2 regions of the Mesorhizobium sp. M1334 genome follow, and region 1 is predicted to be linked to the other one. Evidence: predicted binding sites of a transcription regulator. Region 1 holds the regulator's gene; the other holds the start of a gene.
What was found. The regulator PhoB, encoded in region 1, activates phosphate uptake and scavenging genes when phosphate is short. The targets are predictions, from matches to a motif close to TGTCATNNANCTGTCAT.
Positions count from the first base shown of each region.

Region 2: a site for PhoB is predicted at 3,085-3,101, ahead of NKH17_RS16200 (PhoX family protein). Genes of this name have one in related genera too.

Region 1 covers NZ_JAMYLM010000002.1:554,996-563,109, reverse strand. Annotated here, with positions in the region: gene pstS (phosphate ABC transporter substrate-binding protein PstS) at 1-875, shown strand, start outside; gene pstC (phosphate ABC transporter permease subunit PstC) at 935-1,924, shown strand; gene pstA (phosphate ABC transporter permease PstA) at 1,928-2,779, shown strand; gene pstB (phosphate ABC transporter ATP-binding protein PstB) at 2,776-3,579, shown strand; gene phoU (phosphate signaling complex protein PhoU) at 3,612-4,319, shown strand; gene phoB (phosphate regulon transcriptional regulator PhoB) at 4,336-5,025, shown strand; gene NKH17_RS06195 (ROK family protein) at 5,035-6,279, opposite strand; gene xylF (D-xylose ABC transporter substrate-binding protein) at 6,563-7,603, shown strand; gene NKH17_RS06185 (sugar ABC transporter permease) at 7,747-8,114, shown strand, end outside.
Region 2 covers NZ_JAMYLM010000007.1:237,894-246,007, reverse strand. Annotated here, with positions in the region: gene NKH17_RS16210 (MarR family winged helix-turn-helix transcriptional regulator) at 1-228, shown strand, start outside; gene NKH17_RS16205 (GNAT family N-acetyltransferase) at 228-908, shown strand; gene NKH17_RS16200 (PhoX family protein) at 1,012-3,018, opposite strand; gene NKH17_RS16195 (hypothetical protein) at 3,220-3,558, shown strand; gene NKH17_RS16190 (phosphatase PAP2 family protein) at 3,573-4,274, shown strand; gene NKH17_RS16185 (helix-turn-helix domain-containing protein) at 4,589-4,858, shown strand; gene NKH17_RS16180 (SulP family inorganic anion transporter) at 5,038-6,750, shown strand; gene NKH17_RS16175 (SMP-30/gluconolactonase/LRE family protein) at 6,767-7,627, opposite strand; gene NKH17_RS16170 (helix-turn-helix domain-containing protein) at 7,743-8,114, shown strand, end outside.

The DNA of each region.
Region 1 (8,114 bases):
TCGGTTCCGGCGGCGGTATCAAGCAGATCAAGGCCAAGACCGTTACCTTCGGCGCTTCGGATGCGCCGCTCAAGGGCGACGAGCTTGAAGCGTCCGGACTGGCTCAGTTCCCGATGGTGATGGGCGGCATCGTTCCGGTCGTCAATCTCGAAGGCATCAAGCCGGGCGAGTTGGTTCTCGACGGCCCGACGCTGGCCGACATCTTCCTCGGCAAGATCACGAGCTGGGATGACGAGGCGATCAAGAAGCTCAATCCCGACGTCAAGCTGCCTTCGCAAGCGATCGCGGTCGTTCACCGTTCCGATGGTTCGGGCACGACGTTCAACTTCACCTATTACCTCGGCGACGTCAGCGCGGACTGGAAAGAAAAGGTTGGCGTCGACAAGGCCGTGGAATGGCCGGTCGGCATCGGCGCCAAAGGCAATGAGGGCGTTGCCAACAACGTCTCCCAGACCGGCGGCGCGATCGGTTATGTCGAATACGCCTACGCCAAGCAGAACAAGCTCACCCACACCGACATGATCAACAAGGACGGCAAGAAGGTCGAGCCCACCGCAGCCGCGTTCTCGGCGGCAGCGGCCAATGCCGACTGGAGCTCGCAGCCGGGCTATGGGGTGATCCTCGCCAATGAGCCGGGCGCCGAGTCCTGGCCGATGACGGCGGCGACGTGGATCCTCCTGTATAAGAAGCCGGACGACGCCGCGACCACCGGCGAAGCGCTCAAATTCTTCGCCTGGGCGTATGACAAGGGCGACGAGATGGCCGGCGAGCTGGACTACGTTCCGATGCCCGACAAGGTGGTTGAGAGCGTCAAGGCCATGTGGGCCAAGGAAGTCGTCGGCGACGATGGCAAGCCGCTCTACTCGGCTATGTAATCTCCTCCAGGGAGGGCGTCGACGGCGCCCTCCCTGTTGCCTTTAATCGCGAGGACCCAATGACCATCGCTTCCGATGCCATGCCATCATCTGCAGCAGCCCGGGCCAGGGACGCTACGGTGCGGCGCTTCGCGCTCACAGATGCCATATTTCGCGGACTCACCCGCGCTTCCGCAATCCTTGTGCTGGTCATCCTCGGCGGTGTCGCGATCTCGCTGTTTGCCGGCTCATGGCAGGCGCTGTCGTCCTTCGGCTTTTCTTTCCTGACGACTGAGAGCTGGAATCCGGTCACGGAAAAATTTGGCGCACTGGCGCCGATCTACGGCACCCTGGTAACGGCGGCCATCGCCATCCTGATCGCGGTTCCGATCGGCATCGGCATTGCTATCTTTCTCACCGAGCTCTGCCCGCGCCCGCTCAGGCGCCCGATCGGCATAGCGGTTGAGCTATTGGCCGGCATTCCCTCGATCATCTATGGTATCTGGGGCCTGTTCGTGTTCGCGCCATTCCTGCAGACGACGATACAGCCCTTCATCATCAACATCTTCCACGGCGTGCCGGGACTATCCAGCCTTTTCGCCGGCCCTCCTTACGGCATCGGCCTTCTGACCTCGGCGCTGATCCTCGCCATAATGGTGTTGCCCTTCATCACCTCGATCACCAAGGATGTCTTCGATACGGTGCCGGCGGTGCTGAAGGAGTCGGCCTACGGCATCGGTTGCACGACCTGGGAGGTGACCCGGCGCGTGGTCATTCCCTATACCCGCATCGGCATCATGGGCGGCGTCATGCTTGGCCTCGGCCGGGCACTCGGCGAAACCATGGCGGTGACTTTCGTCATCGGCAACGCGCATCGCATCAGTGCCTCCCTGTTCGCACCGGGCACGACGATCTCGGCGACCATCGCCAATGAATTTACTGAGGCCGACGGCGACCTCTACACCTCCTCGCTGGTCGCGCTCGGCCTGATCCTGTTCGTCATCACCTTCCTGATCCTTGCCGCCGCCCGCTATATGCTGATGCGGATCGACGCCCGTACGGGAGCCTGACCGATGTCGACATCCTCATCGCTCCACAGCCGCCGCAAAGCCAGGAATTCGGTGATGATGGCGCTTTGCGTCGTCGCCGCCGGCATCGGGCTTGCCTGGCTGGCGCTCATCCTCGGTGCGTTGGTCTACAAGGGCACAGCCGGGCTTTCGTTCGCGGTCTTCACCGAGATGACGCCACCACCGGGCGAGGCCGGCGGCCTGCTCAATGCCATCGCGGGCAGCCTGCTGATGACGATCATCGCCGTTGTCGTCGGCACGCCGATCGGCGTGCTGGCGGGAACCTACATGGCCGAGTATGGACGCTTTTCGCGCATCACTACCGTCGTCCGCTTCATCAACGACATCCTGTTGTCGGCGCCGTCGATCATCATCGGCTTGTTCGTCTATGAATTGATGGTGCGGCCAATGGGACATTTCTCGGCCATTGCCGGCGCCGTGGCGCTTGCCATCCTGGTCATTCCGGTGGTCGTGCGCACCACTGAAGACATGCTCAACCTGGTGCCGAACGCGTTGCGTGAAGCCGGTGCCGCGATCGGCGCACCACGCTGGGTGGTGATCCGTTCGGTCGCCTACCGCGCCGCATTGTCCGGCATCGTCACCGGCATATTGCTGGCGATAGCACGCATTTCCGGCGAGACGGCGCCGCTGCTCTTCACCGCGCTCAACAACCAGTTCTGGAGCAGCAATATCAACGCGCCGATGGCCAGCCTGCCGGTGACCATCTTCCAGTTCGCTCTCAGCCCTTACGAGGAATGGCAGCAACTGGCGTGGACCGGCGCACTCATAATCACCCTGACGGTTCTGGGCTTGAGCATCCTCGCCCGCAGCCTTACCGGACGCAGAGAGGACAGATGACACAGATGTTGTCCCCAGACATGACGATGACCGAAACGGTCACCGAGAAGACGAAGATCGAGGTCAAGAACCTCAACTTCTACTACGGCCAGAGCAAGGCGCTGAAGGACATCAGCCTGTCGCTGCCCGAGCGCAGCGTCACGGCCTTCATCGGCCCTTCGGGTTGCGGGAAATCGACGCTGCTGCGCGTCTTCAACCGCATCTACGAGCTCTACCCGAAACAGACCGCCGAGGGCCAGGTGCTGCTTGACGGCAAGAACATTCTCGACCGGTCGCAGGATCTCAACCTCCTCAGGACAAAGATCGGCATGGTATTCCAGAAGCCGACGCCGTTCCCGATGTCGATCTATGAGAACATCGCCTTCGGCGTCAGGCTCTACGAGAATCTCGGCAAGTCCGAGATGGACGGCCGCGTCGAGCAAGCGTTGAAGCGGGCCGCGCTGTGGAGCGAGGTCAAGGACAAGCTAAACGCCAGCGGCTTGAGCCTGTCCGGCGGCCAGCAGCAGCGGCTCTGCATTGCCCGCACCGTGGCAGTGAAGCCGGAAGTCATTCTGCTCGACGAACCGGCTTCGGCCCTCGACCCGCTGTCGACGGCCAAGATCGAGGAACTGATCGACGAGCTGCAAGCCGACTACACGATCGTCATCGTCACCCACAACATGCAGCAAGCGGCGCGCGTGTCGCGCCAGACCGCCTTCATGTATCTGGGTGAACTGGTCGAGTTCGACCGGACCGAGAAGATATTCACGTCGCCCCGCGAGAAGCGCACGCAGGACTACATCACCGGCCGCTTCGGCTGAGCCGTTCCGATCATGCATATGAGGACAGGACCATGGGCGAACACACAGTCGCTTCTTTCGACGAGGATCTCGAGCAGATCAGCAAGCTGATCCGCGACATGGCCGACCTCGCCGGTTCGATGGTCGGCGGGGCGACCAAGGCCCTGTTGAATTCCGACAACGTGCTGGCGCAACGCGTCGTCTCCGACGACGCCATCATGGACGCGCGTCAACGCGAACTGGACGACCGCGCCATCACCCTGATCGCCAAGCGCCAGCCAATGGCTCACGATCTGCGCCATGTCGTCGGAGCGATCCGCATGGCCGGCGACCTCGAACGCATCGGCGACCTTGCCAAGAACATCGCCAAGCGTGTGAGCGCGGTCGGCCTCAGCGTCACGCCGCGCGACCTTTCGCATTCCATCGATGCGATGGCGCAGCTGGTGCTCATTCAGGTGCAGGGCGTCATCGAGGAATATGCTGCAGGCGATGCGGCCGCGTTGGCCAAGCTGCGTGCCGCCGACGAGCGTATCGACGTCAAATACACGTCCGTGTTCCGCGAGCTGTTGACCTACATGATGGAAGATCCGCGCAACATCACCGCTTGCACGCATCTGCTGTTCTGCGCCAAGAATCTCGAGCGGATCGGCGACCATGTCACCAACATCGCCGAAAATGCGTATTATGTGCTGACCGGCGAGCAATTGCCGGTCAATCGTCCGAAGCAGGACGAAACGACAATGTCCGCACCGGTGACATGATGGGGGTGCCCAGCCGATGATCGCACCACGCATAATGGTGGTGGAGGACGAGGAGCCGTTGGGCGTGCTGCTCCGCTACAATCTCGAATCCGAAGGCTACCAGGTCGAGGTGGTGACACGTGGCGACGAAGCCGAGATCCGTTTGCAGGAGAATGTGCCCGACCTTCTGGTGCTCGACTGGATGATACCAGCGGTTTCCGGCATCGAGCTCTGCCGCCGGTTGCGGGTGCGCCCCGAAACCGAGCGGCTGCCGATCATTATGCTGACCGCGCGCGGCGAGGAGAGCGACCGGGTGCGCGGTCTTTCGACCGGCGCCGACGACTATCTGGTCAAACCGTTTTCGACACCGGAATTCATGGCCAGGGTCAAGGCGCTGCTGCGCCGCGCCAAGCCGGAAGTGCTGTCCAGCGTGCTGAAGGTCGGCGACATCGTGCTCGATCGCGAATCGCACCGGGTTTATCGCAAGAAGAGCGAGATCCGGCTCGGGCCGACCGAATTCCGGTTGCTCGAGTTCATGATGCGGCATCCGGGCCGCGTCTTCTCGCGTAGCCAGTTGCTCGATAATGTCTGGGGCGAGACGATCTATATCGACGAACGCACCGTTGACGTGCATGTCGGGCGGCTGCGCAAGGCCGTCAACAACGGCCGCATGCCGGATGTCATCCGCACCATCCGCGGTGCCGGTTACGCGATCCGGGAAGATTGACCCGCCTGGTCAGGCGACGTTCTTTCTGACGCCGGGCCTCATTTGCGCGCCCGGCGCGAAAATCTCCTGGTCGACGAAGCTTAACGCCCGCATCGCGCAGCCTTCGCGGATCAGCGGCAATTCGTTCGGCTCGGTATCGAAGGAGATCGAGCCCGAGTGCTGGCCGCCGGCGGTCTGGGCGATGGCCTTGCGCAAGGCCGGCTCGATCAGATCGAAGGCGGCGGCACTGGCGCCGACCATCGCGACCGGTGCCGGATCGATCAGCGCGAACAGCGAGCCGAGACCGAAACCCAGCGCTTCGCCGGCCTTGCGGTAGGCCTCGCGTTCCGGCCCATCCTTCTCGCGCGCGCGGGCGGCCAGCGCGCGCATGTCGGCGTCGCTGACGTCGGCGACCGGTTCGCTGTCTTCGCTCATCTGCCTGGCGTTGCGCCAGATGGCATAGTTGCCGGCATAGGCTTCGATGCAGCCGCGCCGCCCGCACCGGCAGAGCGCGCCGCCCGGATGATGGATCATGTGGCCAAATTCGCCGCCCGAGGAATGCGTCCCGGTGAACAGTTCGCCCTTCAGCACAAGCCCCATACCGATGCCATGCGAAAGCAGGATGGCGATGAAGTCGTCGCGATAGCGATCCGGATCGCGCCAGCGCAAAGCCACCGCCATCATATTGCAGTCGTTCTCCACCGTGGCCGGGATGCCGAATTCGTCTTCCAGCAGGTCGGCAAAGGCGATGTCGGTCTGCGGCGTGATCGGCGACCACAGCATGGCGCGTGCAGGGGAGTCGGTAATGCCCTGAATCGCCAGGGCGATGCGGGCGACACTGCGGACGTCAAGGTCTGGGTCCTCAAGCCGGCGCCGGACGATGGCCATGCATTCGCGGATCAGCTCGTCGCGCGGCATGGTCAGCGTGTCCAGCCGGCGCTGTTCCTCGGCGACCACCTGTCCCGCATAGTCGATAATGGCGGCCGACAGGAAATTCAGTGACAACACCACGGTCAGCACCGCCGCCGCTTCCGGGTTGAGGGCGAGGCCGACCTGCGGACGACCGCGTTTCAACGAAACGGCCTCACTTGCCTTGCTCTCGGCGAGGATGCCTTCCCGTATCAGGTCGGAGGAGATCGCCGATATGGTTGAATGACTGAGGCCGGTGGTGGCTGCGATCTCCGTACGCGACGGCTGGCCGGCCCGGCGCACCGCCGAGATCACCATCGCCCGGTTGCGCCGGCGCAAATCGTCGTGGCGGATTCCGACCGACATCGTTTTGCTTTCCTCCCGGTTGCCGCGGCCGCTCATGAACCGGAAGCCGTCGGTAATGTCCGACAAATAGTGTCGGATGCGGCAAATAGTGTCAGATGCAGGTGGCGCTGTCATCGTTTATTCCGGCGCTCGAAAAAACTCGCACAGTCATCAAAATCCATCAGAATCGATGTTGACAGCAGCCGGAGATCGGGCCAGTATTTTTTCGAGGCTCGAAAAAATAGAGCTTCTAAGCTGGTCGTTGAGCAATTGGTCACGCCGTACGCGGCGCAGGGAGGATATGATGAAGAAATTCACGACCGCCATTCTGGCGGGTGTCGCCATGACGCTGGCGCTGGCGTCGGTGGCGCAGGCGAAAGACAAGGTCATCGGCGTTTCCTGGTCGAACTTCCAGGAAGAGCGCTGGAAGACCGACGAGGCCGCAATGAAGGCGGCCATCGAGGCCGCCGGCGACAAGTATATTTCCGCCGACGCACAGTCCAACCCCGGCAAGCAGCTCACCGACGTCGAGAGCCTGATCTCGCAGGGTGCCAATGCGCTGATCATCCTGGCACAGGATGCCTCGGCCATCGGGCCGGCCGTGCAGAAGGCACTGGACGAAGGCATCCCGGTCGTCGGCTATGACCGGCTGATCGAGAACAAGGACGTGTTCTATCTGACCTTCGACAACAAGGAAGTCGGCCGCATGCAGGCCCGCGAAGTCTTCAAGGTGAAGCCGGAAGGCAACTACGTCTTCATCAAGGGTTCGGGTTCCGATCCGAATGCCGATTTCCTGTTTGCCGGTTCGATGGAGGTGCTGAAGGAGGCCATCGACAGCGGCAAGATCAAGAATGTCGGCGAGGCCTATACGGACGGCTGGCTGCCGGCCAACGCTCAGAAGAACATGGAACAGTTCCTGACCGCCAACGACAACAAGGTCGATGCCGTGGTCGCGGCCAATGACGGCACCGCCGGTGGCGTCGTCGCCGCGCTGACAGCACAAGGGTTGGCCGGATCGGTTCCGGTCTCCGGCCAGGACGGCGACCACGCCGCGCTGAACCGCATCGCGCTTGGCACACAGACCGTGTCGGTGTGGAAGGACGCGCGCGAGCTCGGTAAGAACGCCGCCGAGATCGCCTCGCAGCTTGCCGACGGCAAGCAGATGACCGACATTGCCGGCGTGAAGGATTTCACCACGCCCGGCGGCAACACGGTCAAGTCGCTGTTCCTGACTCCGGTCGCCATCACCAAGGATAACCTCAACGTCGTCATCGACGCCGGCTGGATCAAGCAAGAAGAGGTCTGCGCCGGCGTGGCGGCTGGCACTGTTGCGGTCTGCAACTGATCCGTCGTTTCCAAGCGTAGAGAACGCCGCGGCTGTAATGCCGCGGCGTTTTTTCAAAAAGAATTGTTTTTCCGCTTCCGGCGGATAACTTCTAGGCTGCTTCCGGCATCCGCGGCAGACGGCAACCCGGCGGGAGAAACATGATGACCGACACGACTTCCAACACGCCGGTCGACAGCACGGCAGACCGGGCGCGGGAATCCGAGCTCGGCATCGTTGCCCGGTTTCTCAAGGCAACCGAGATCGACACCCGTATGCTCGGCATGATCGGCGCGCTGTTGGTCATCTGGATCGGGCTGCATGTCGTTTCCAGCGTACGGCTCGGCGTCAATCCGTTCGACTTCGACAGCCGGACCTTCCTGACGCCACGCAATCTCTGGAACCTCTCGGTGCAGACTTCCGCCGTGGCCATAATGGCCGCCGGAATGGTGCTGGTTATCGTCATGCGCAATATCGACCTGTCGGTCGGTTCCGCCGAAGGCCTGATTGGCGTGGTCATGGGCTTTGCGCA
Region 2 (8,114 bases), on a different contig from region 1:
AGTCCGTCGACCGATGACCAGCGGCGCAGGATTGTCTCTCTCACTCGGGACGGCCGGCGGCTGGTCGATGTCGCAAAGCGCGAGGTCTGGCCGCGCATCGAAAACGCCGTTGCGGATTTGTGCGCGGATCTTTCGGGGTCGCTTCTTGAGCAGCTGACCGCCATCGAGGACGGCCTCGCCGTGGCCCCTCTCGACCGTCGAGTGAAAAATCCGGAGGGCGCTGCGTGATGAGACACCTGCTCGACCGGCCTATCTGGAGCGCGCTTCAGACGCGACATCGGGCGTTCGCGCAAGGTAATGACCTCGCCAGGCGGTATCGGCCGTCGATCGTTCCATTCGCCGCCACTGGCGCCGACGACGCCGAAAGCCTGCGGGCGCTCGAACAGCTTGTCTCCGCGGGCGAGAGCGTCATCCTGCTTCAGTCGGACGCCATTGCTCTGCCCGCGGGGCTTTCCGCGACGTTGACCGCAGCCGGGGTTCAAATGATTGCCGAGCGGCCGTTGCAAACCGTGTCTGATCAACGTGTACAACGTCTGACCCGAGACGATGCGGCTGAGATGCTCGCCCTGGCATTGCTCACCAAGCCTGGCCCATTCACGCTCGAAGCCTTGAGCCTGGGCGATTTTTGGGGCGTGAAAATCGAGGGCAGACTTGTGGCAATGGCCGGCGAGCGCATGAAACAACCTGGCTATACCGAACTCAGCGGGGTGTGCTCACATCCGGAATTTCGCGGCGGTGGCCTAGGCAAGCTGCTGTCCCTGTTCGTGGCAAACCGGATAGTGGCGCGCGGCGAAGTTCCCTATCTTCACGCCTATGCCAGCAACACCACGGCCATTAGACTATACGAGTCCATTGGCTTCAGGTTGCGAAGCACAATGAATGTGGCCGTGGTTCAGCGCACCGAATGATTAGTCGGCGCATGATGCGCAGCATGGATGCATCCCATATCAGGAAAGGAAGGATTTCGCATCACCGAAATCCTTCCTCGAGACTGCAAGGCCTTCCTGCGTCTCAGACCGCGATCTTGCCGCCGCCTTGCCTGGTGATGGCAACGACCGCCGGGCGCACCGGCATGTCCGGCTTGAAGTCAGGCCAGCGGGTCGACAAATCCTCATAATAGGAGGGACGCCCAAAAGCCTCCCAGTCCTCGCCACCGTCGCCTGGATGCTGGACAGCAACGAAAGCAGTCTGGTCGTCCGGCGCAAACAGGGGACCACACATTTCGGCGCCGATCGGCACACGGAAGAACAGCTTTGAGGTCGCCCGCGCCGGGCCTTCCGTGTCGACCGCCCACAGGCCGTCGGTGCGGCCTGTGGCCTTCGGGCCCTGGCCGTCGGTAGCAACCCAGAGGCGGCCGGCCGAATCGACCGCGCAATTGTCCGGCATGCCGAACCAGCCATTGGCAGTGGTTGCGGTGGAGAAGGTGGCGCCGATTTCGGCCACGGCGGGATCACCGCATTTCAGCAGGATTTCCCACTTGCCCTTGGTCGCAGCGAAATCACCGCCATCCTCGACGATCTCAATGATATGGCCAAAGGCGTTTTCGGCGCGCGGATTGGCGGCGTCGACCTGGTCGGCCTTGCGCTTCGAATTGTTGGTCAGCATGACATAGACCTTGCCATTGGCGGCATTGGGCTGGATGTCTTCCGGGCGGTCCATCTTGGTGGCGCCAAGCAGGTCGGCGGCACGGCGCGTCTCGATCAGCACGTCGGCCTGGCTGGCAAAGCCGTTTGCCGCTGTCAGCGGTCCCTGGCCGAAGACGATCGGCAGCCATTCGATTGAACCGTCCTCGGCGAACTTGGCGACATGCAAGGTGCCGTCGTCGAGCAAATTCATGTTGGCGGCGCGATCGTCCGGATTGAACTTGCCTGTGGTGACGAACTTATAGACATAGTCGAAGCGCTCGTCGTCGCCGAGGTAGAAGGCGACACGGCCATCCTTGGCGACGATCGATTCTGCGCCCTCATGCTTGAAGCGGCCCATGGCGGTGCGCTTCCTCGGCACCGACGTCGGATCCTGAACGTCGACCTCGACGATCCAGCCGAAGCGGTTCGGCTCGTTCGGCTCCTTGCCGATATCGAAACGGTCATGATGCGCCGCCCATTCATAGGCGCCTTCGGGAATGCCGAGGCGCTTGTAGTTGGCCGCCTCGTTATGGCCCTGCGGCAGCTCGCCCGAGAAATAGCCGTGGATGTTCTCCTCGGCCATGACATAGGTGCCCCACGGCGTGACGCCGCCGGCGCAGTTGTTGAGGGTGCCGATGACCTTCGTACCGCTCGGGTCGGCGCTGGTCTTGACGCGGTCGTGGCCGGCGACGGGGCCAGACAGTGCCATCTCGGTATTGGAGGTGATGCGGCGGTTGAGCTTGCCGTCGCGCACGACCTGCCATTTGCCGGCTTCTTTGCGGATCTCGACAATGGTGCCGCCATGCGCGGCCATCTCGACATCGACTTGCTCCTTGCTGAGGGGCGCCTGCTTGGCTTTGCCATCGACGATGGTGACGAGGCCCGGGAACATCAGATGCGGATTGGTGTATTCGTGGTTGACGACCAGCAGGCCATGCTCGGCCGAGCCGCCGATCGGGATATAACCGACATAGTCGTTGTTGTAGCCGAATTGTCTGGCCTGGGCTTCCGCCGACTGTTTTGTCGGATCGAATTCCGGCGAATCGGCGAACAGCGGATCGCCCCAGCGCAGCAGCACGTCGGCGTCATAGCCAGGTGCGACGTGATGCTTGTCGTCGATGCCGGCCTCGAGCTCGTCGAAAGCGAAGGCGGAGCCTTCGGCGGCGCGGGCGTTGTCGGCGGCGATCAGCGCCAGCGGGCTGACGGTAGCGGCTATGGCCGAGACGGCAAGCGAGCCCTTGAGGAAGCCGCGGCGCGAGAACCGCGCGGCGATGATCTCACCCATGGTGCGGTTGTCGGTGGAATTGGCTCCTGGCCCATCGTTTTCCTCGAGCAGGCTGGTGCGGAAATGGGCGTCAGGGGTGCGATGTTCGGTCGAGCGCTGTTCGGTCATAGGGCCTGCCTCTGGCTGGATGGATTGCTGGAGCGTGTTGCCTGGCCAATCCGGTATTACCGGCAGGTCACAGTTTGATGACATGCCGGCTAATTGCCATCTGCGATTTCGTATCCAACATCAGCCCCGCTTGACCGCGACCGGCGCTTCGGAAACAAGAGCTGCGGCAGGCGCGTAGGGACCGCATCGGGAGGAACAAAAGTGAGTTTCTGGGGACTTGGGCAGCTCTGCGTTTCGACGGTGATCTTCCTGCTGGCGGCGATGGCCGCAAAACAGTGGGGGCTGGCGCCGAGCCTCGGCAAGATCGTGCTGACGTTGGCGCTCTATTCGCTGGGCAATCTGATCATGCTGAGGCTGATCCGTGAATTCGGCATGTCGGTGTCGTTCAGCCTGTCGGCGGTGATCCAGCTGGTGTCGGTGAATGTGGTGGCGCTGGTCTTCTTCGGCGAGCGCGTCAATGCCTTGCAGGCAACCGGCATTGTGCTTGCCATCGCAGCTGTGGCGCTGATCACGCTCGGGCCCTATCTGCAAAGGCTGTAGCTGCGATCGGGCCGATGAAGAAGATTGCAAGCAGACTGCGCAACTGGCTGGAGTTCCCGGTTCTGCTGGCCGGGCTGGTCATTGCCGGCGGGCTGTGGGGGTTCGAAGAACTGATGGAGCTGGCGCGGGCGACCACGCCGCATGCCTTCGACACCGAAATCCTGCTTGCCTTCCGCAAGGCCGGCCAGCCTGACAATCCGATCGGACCGGCGTGGCTGGAAGGAGCGATGCGCGACGTCACCAGCCTTGGCAGCGCCAGCGTGCTGGTGCTGATCACGGCAGCAATGATCGTCTATCTGCTCCTTATCCGCAGGCCAGGCGCGGCGCTTCTCATGTTCGTCGCGGTGGCGGGCGGCCAGCTCCTGTCAAGCGTGCTGAAATTCGATATCGACCGGCCGCGCCCCGATCTGGTCTCGCATCTCGCCGATGTGGCATCGCTTTCGTTTCCGAGCGGCCACGCCATGCTGTCGGCGGTGACGTATTTGACGCTGGGCAGCATGGCGGCACGGTTTTTGCCCGGGCGCATAACGAAGATCTATGTACTCGTGCTGGCGGTGCTGACGACGGTGGTCGTCGGCATCAGCCGCATCTATCTCGGCGTCCACTGGCCGTCCGACGTGCTGGCCGGCTGGTGCGCCGGCTTTGCCTGGGCGATGCTGTGCTGGCTGGCGGCACGATTGCTGCAGCGATGGCTAGGGCGGGCCGACGGCACCTGACGTCGGCCGGACTACTTCAAATCAGCCTGTTGATCAGGCCATGTCCGCAGCCTGCCAGCAGGAAAACCATCGACAGCAAGACTGTCGAGGTCGCCAACGCTTTGAATGTCTTCACCTGCTCATCCTTTTTAAGGTCGTACCTGTGAAATCGGTACCGCAATGGATGTCCCGCCTAACGATGTCGAGGTTTGTAGCATGCCAGCGCACCGGCTGGCAAAGACTGTTGCATGTTTCACATATGCAAGATGATGTTTGACCCATCATCATGAAGGTATTATACGTGATACTGCAGAACTCAGACGGGGTTTTGACCGATGATCACTGCCGCGCAGATGCGTGCCGCGAGGGCGCTGGCCGGCATCGATCAGAAGACCCTCGCCGAGCGCGCCGGGGTTTCGCTTCCAACCATTCAGCGCATGGAAGCGAGCGACGGCGTGGTCCGGGGCGTGGTCGATACGCTGATGAAGGTCATCCAGGCCCTTGAAGAGGCCGGGGTCGAGCTGATCGGCGAGAACCAGGCGAGCGAGCGTGGCGGCAGGGGCGTTCGCCTCAAGCCTGTCACGCCGCAGAACCCGCAAGGCTGACGCTACTGCCGCATCGCCGAAAATCAAATTCGATTTTCGGATAGTCCGATGCGCGGGTCAAAAGTGTTGGGGCGTATCTGTGCGCCTACTTGGACGCACGCGCTCCAAGTCGCGACGGCGACCGCCGACAGTCCTGCCGACGATCCCGCCGCTCCTTGGTTTCATGCGGAAGGCACTCGATGGATCAGACGCAGCGGGCAGTGCATCAACCGGCGCGGCCGACATTTTCCGAACTGTTCACCCCGAAGCTGGTGACGGTGCTGCGCGAGGGCTACACGCTCACGCATTTCAAGGCGGATGCCATCGCCGGGCTGACTGTCGCCATCGTTGCGCTGCCGTTGTCGATGGCAATTGCCATTGCTTCAGGCGTGACGCCGGAGCGCGGGCTCTACACCTCGATCATTGGCGGCTTCCTGGTCTCGGCGCTTGGCGGCAGCCGTTTCCAGATCGGCGGCCCGGCCGGCGCCTTCATTGTGCTTGTGGCGGCGACGGTGGCGCGGGTTGGCGTCGACGGCTTGCTGCTGGCGACGATGATGGCCGGCGTGTTCCTGCTTGCCATCGGCTATCTCAGACTTGGCACCTACATCAAATTCATCCCCTACCCGGTGACCGTCGGCTTCACCGCCGGCATCGCTGTCATCATCTTCTCCGGCCAGATCGTGGAACTGTTCGGGCTGAAGCTCGCCGGCAAGGAGCCAGGGCCGCTGGTGCCGAAGCTGATGGCCATCGGCGAAGCGGCCGGAACAATCAACCTCGCCGCAACTGCGGTGGCGGCACTGACCATCATCACCATTGCGACGTTGAGGCGGTTTCGGCCGAAGTGGCCGGCTATGCTGATTGCCATCGGACTGGCATCCCTCGTCGTCGCATTGCTCGCCATGCCGGCCGAGACGATCGGCACGCGCTTCGGCGGCATCCCGCGCAGCCTGCAATGGCCGGCCTTCCCGCCGCTCAGCCTCGACAGGATAATCGACGTGCTGCCGGACGCTATCGCCTTTGCGCTGCTCGGGGCGATCGAATCGCTGCTGTCGGCCGTCGTCGCCGACGGCATGACCGGAAGGCGGCATCGCTCCAATTGCGAGTTGGTGGCGCAAGGCTTCGCCAATATCGCCTCCGCCTTGTTCGGCGGCATATGCACCACTGGCACCATTGCCCGCACCGCGACCAATGTACGGGCCGGCGCGCATGGACCGGTCTCAGGCATGATGCACTCGGCCATCCTGCTTGCTCTGATGCTGGTGGCGGCACCGCTGGCCAGCTATATCCCGCTTGCAGCACTTGCCGGCGTGCTGGCGGTGGTGTGCTGGAACATGTTCGAGAAACAGGCCTTCGCCACCTTGCTGCGCGCCTCGCGCGGCGATGCGCTGGTACTGATGGCGACGTTCCTGATCGTCATCTTCCGCGACCTGACCGAAGGCATCGTCGTCGGCTTCGCGCTAGGCTCGATCCTGTTCATCGACCGCATGGCCAAGAGCATCGCGGTGGAGGCGGACCATCAATCCCTGGTGCAGGAAGACGTCGCCGACCGAGCCAGCGCTTATGATTCCAGCGAGGCGAGCGATGCCGACACCGTGGTCTACCGGATATCGGGCGCCTTTTTCTTCGGCGCCGCCTCGACCGTCGGCACGGTGCTGGACCGCATCGCCGACCAGCGCAAGAACTTCATCCTCGACTGTTCGGCGGTGCCGTTCTTCGATTCGACGGCGGCCAATGTCATCGAGGGCGCGGCCCACAAGGCCAAGCGCGCCGGCGTTCGCTTTATTATCTCAGGCGCTTCACCGCAGACACGCCGCATGCTGATCAACCACGGTGTCAAGCGGCCGCTGGTGACTTATGCCGCATCGATCACGGATGCGCGGGCGCAGCTGAAGAAAGCCGCGCCCGCCGCCTGAGCTGGCAACTGCCGGCTTAGTCGAGGCCCAACGCTGAGACCTCGCCCTCGTTCATCAGCGGCACGAAGATTGTCGACTTGCCATCTGTGCCGATATCGGCGCTGCCCGGCTTGAACGTCGCAACCACTTGCGGCGTACCGCCGGCTTTGTAGCGGTAGAGCGTGCCGGTCATATAGGCAGTGGCGTAGATGCTGCCGCCGATGGCAACGACGCCATCGAGGTTGGCAAAGTTTTCCGCGCCAGCCAGAGGCGAAACGGCCTTGGTGGCGAGATCGACCGAGAGCAGGCCGCCCGGCTCCGCGGTGCTGAAGTCGGGCTTGATGCCCTTGCCCCACGAAGCGACGATCAGCCGGCCGCCATCGGCGAAGATGCCATTCGGCGAAGCGAGCGCCGCATCCTTGATGAACAGTTCGAGCCGGTCGCCGTCGATGCGATAGATCGTATCGGCAAGCATATCCGTGACGTAGACCTTGCCGGATGCATCAGCGGTCATGTCGTTGAGAAAGACAGCGTTCGGCACGTCGATCGTCGACGCTAGCTTGCCGCTTTGGAGATCGACGACGCGCACATGGGTGATGTCGGCGACGTAGAGTTTGCCGCCGGCAATCGCCATGCCCTTGGGCGCGTCCATGCCGTCGGTCCAGTGTTGCGTGACCAGCTTGCCGTCCATCGACAGAACCGACAGATAGCCGTTGCCGTCGGCTTCGCCGGGATTGCCGACGATGTTCGAGACGATAACGCGCTGGCCGGCGGCGTCGAACAGCGCCGATTCAGGTTGCTCGAGGCCGCCGGCGCGCCAGAGTTCAGCGGCCTGAACTGCCGGCGCAGTCGCGATGCCGACGATGGCGAGAAGTATCGGTGTGAAGAGGCTTTTCATGGCTAGTCTCCTGTAATGGACTGGCGGAGAGCTAGGCTTTTCGATACTTTTCGGGAAGATCTATCGGGCCTAGTACCGAAGGTTGATACCAAATCGTGCAAAAGAGGTGCATCCCATGAACGGCCTGATCTTCGACGCGCTGAAGCGGACGCTGAAGGCCAAGGGCGTGACCTACCGCGTCCTTGCCGAGCGAATGGGCGTTTCCGAGCCGACGGTGAAGCGCATTTTCCACGAGCGCAACTGCAAGCTCGACCGGCTGATGGAGATCTGCGCTGCCGCCGGCGTGGAGTTGGAGAACGTGCTCGGCTCTATGAACAGAGGACCAGGACCTGCCAACCACATGGCGCCGGAGATCGAGCGCAAGCTCGCCGGCCAGCCGGCACTGCTGTTCATCTTCGTCATGCTTTCGGAAAAATTTACGCCCGAAGGCATCATGCGCTCACAGGGGTTGAGCGAGGCTTCGATGTTCCTCTATCTGCGAGACCTC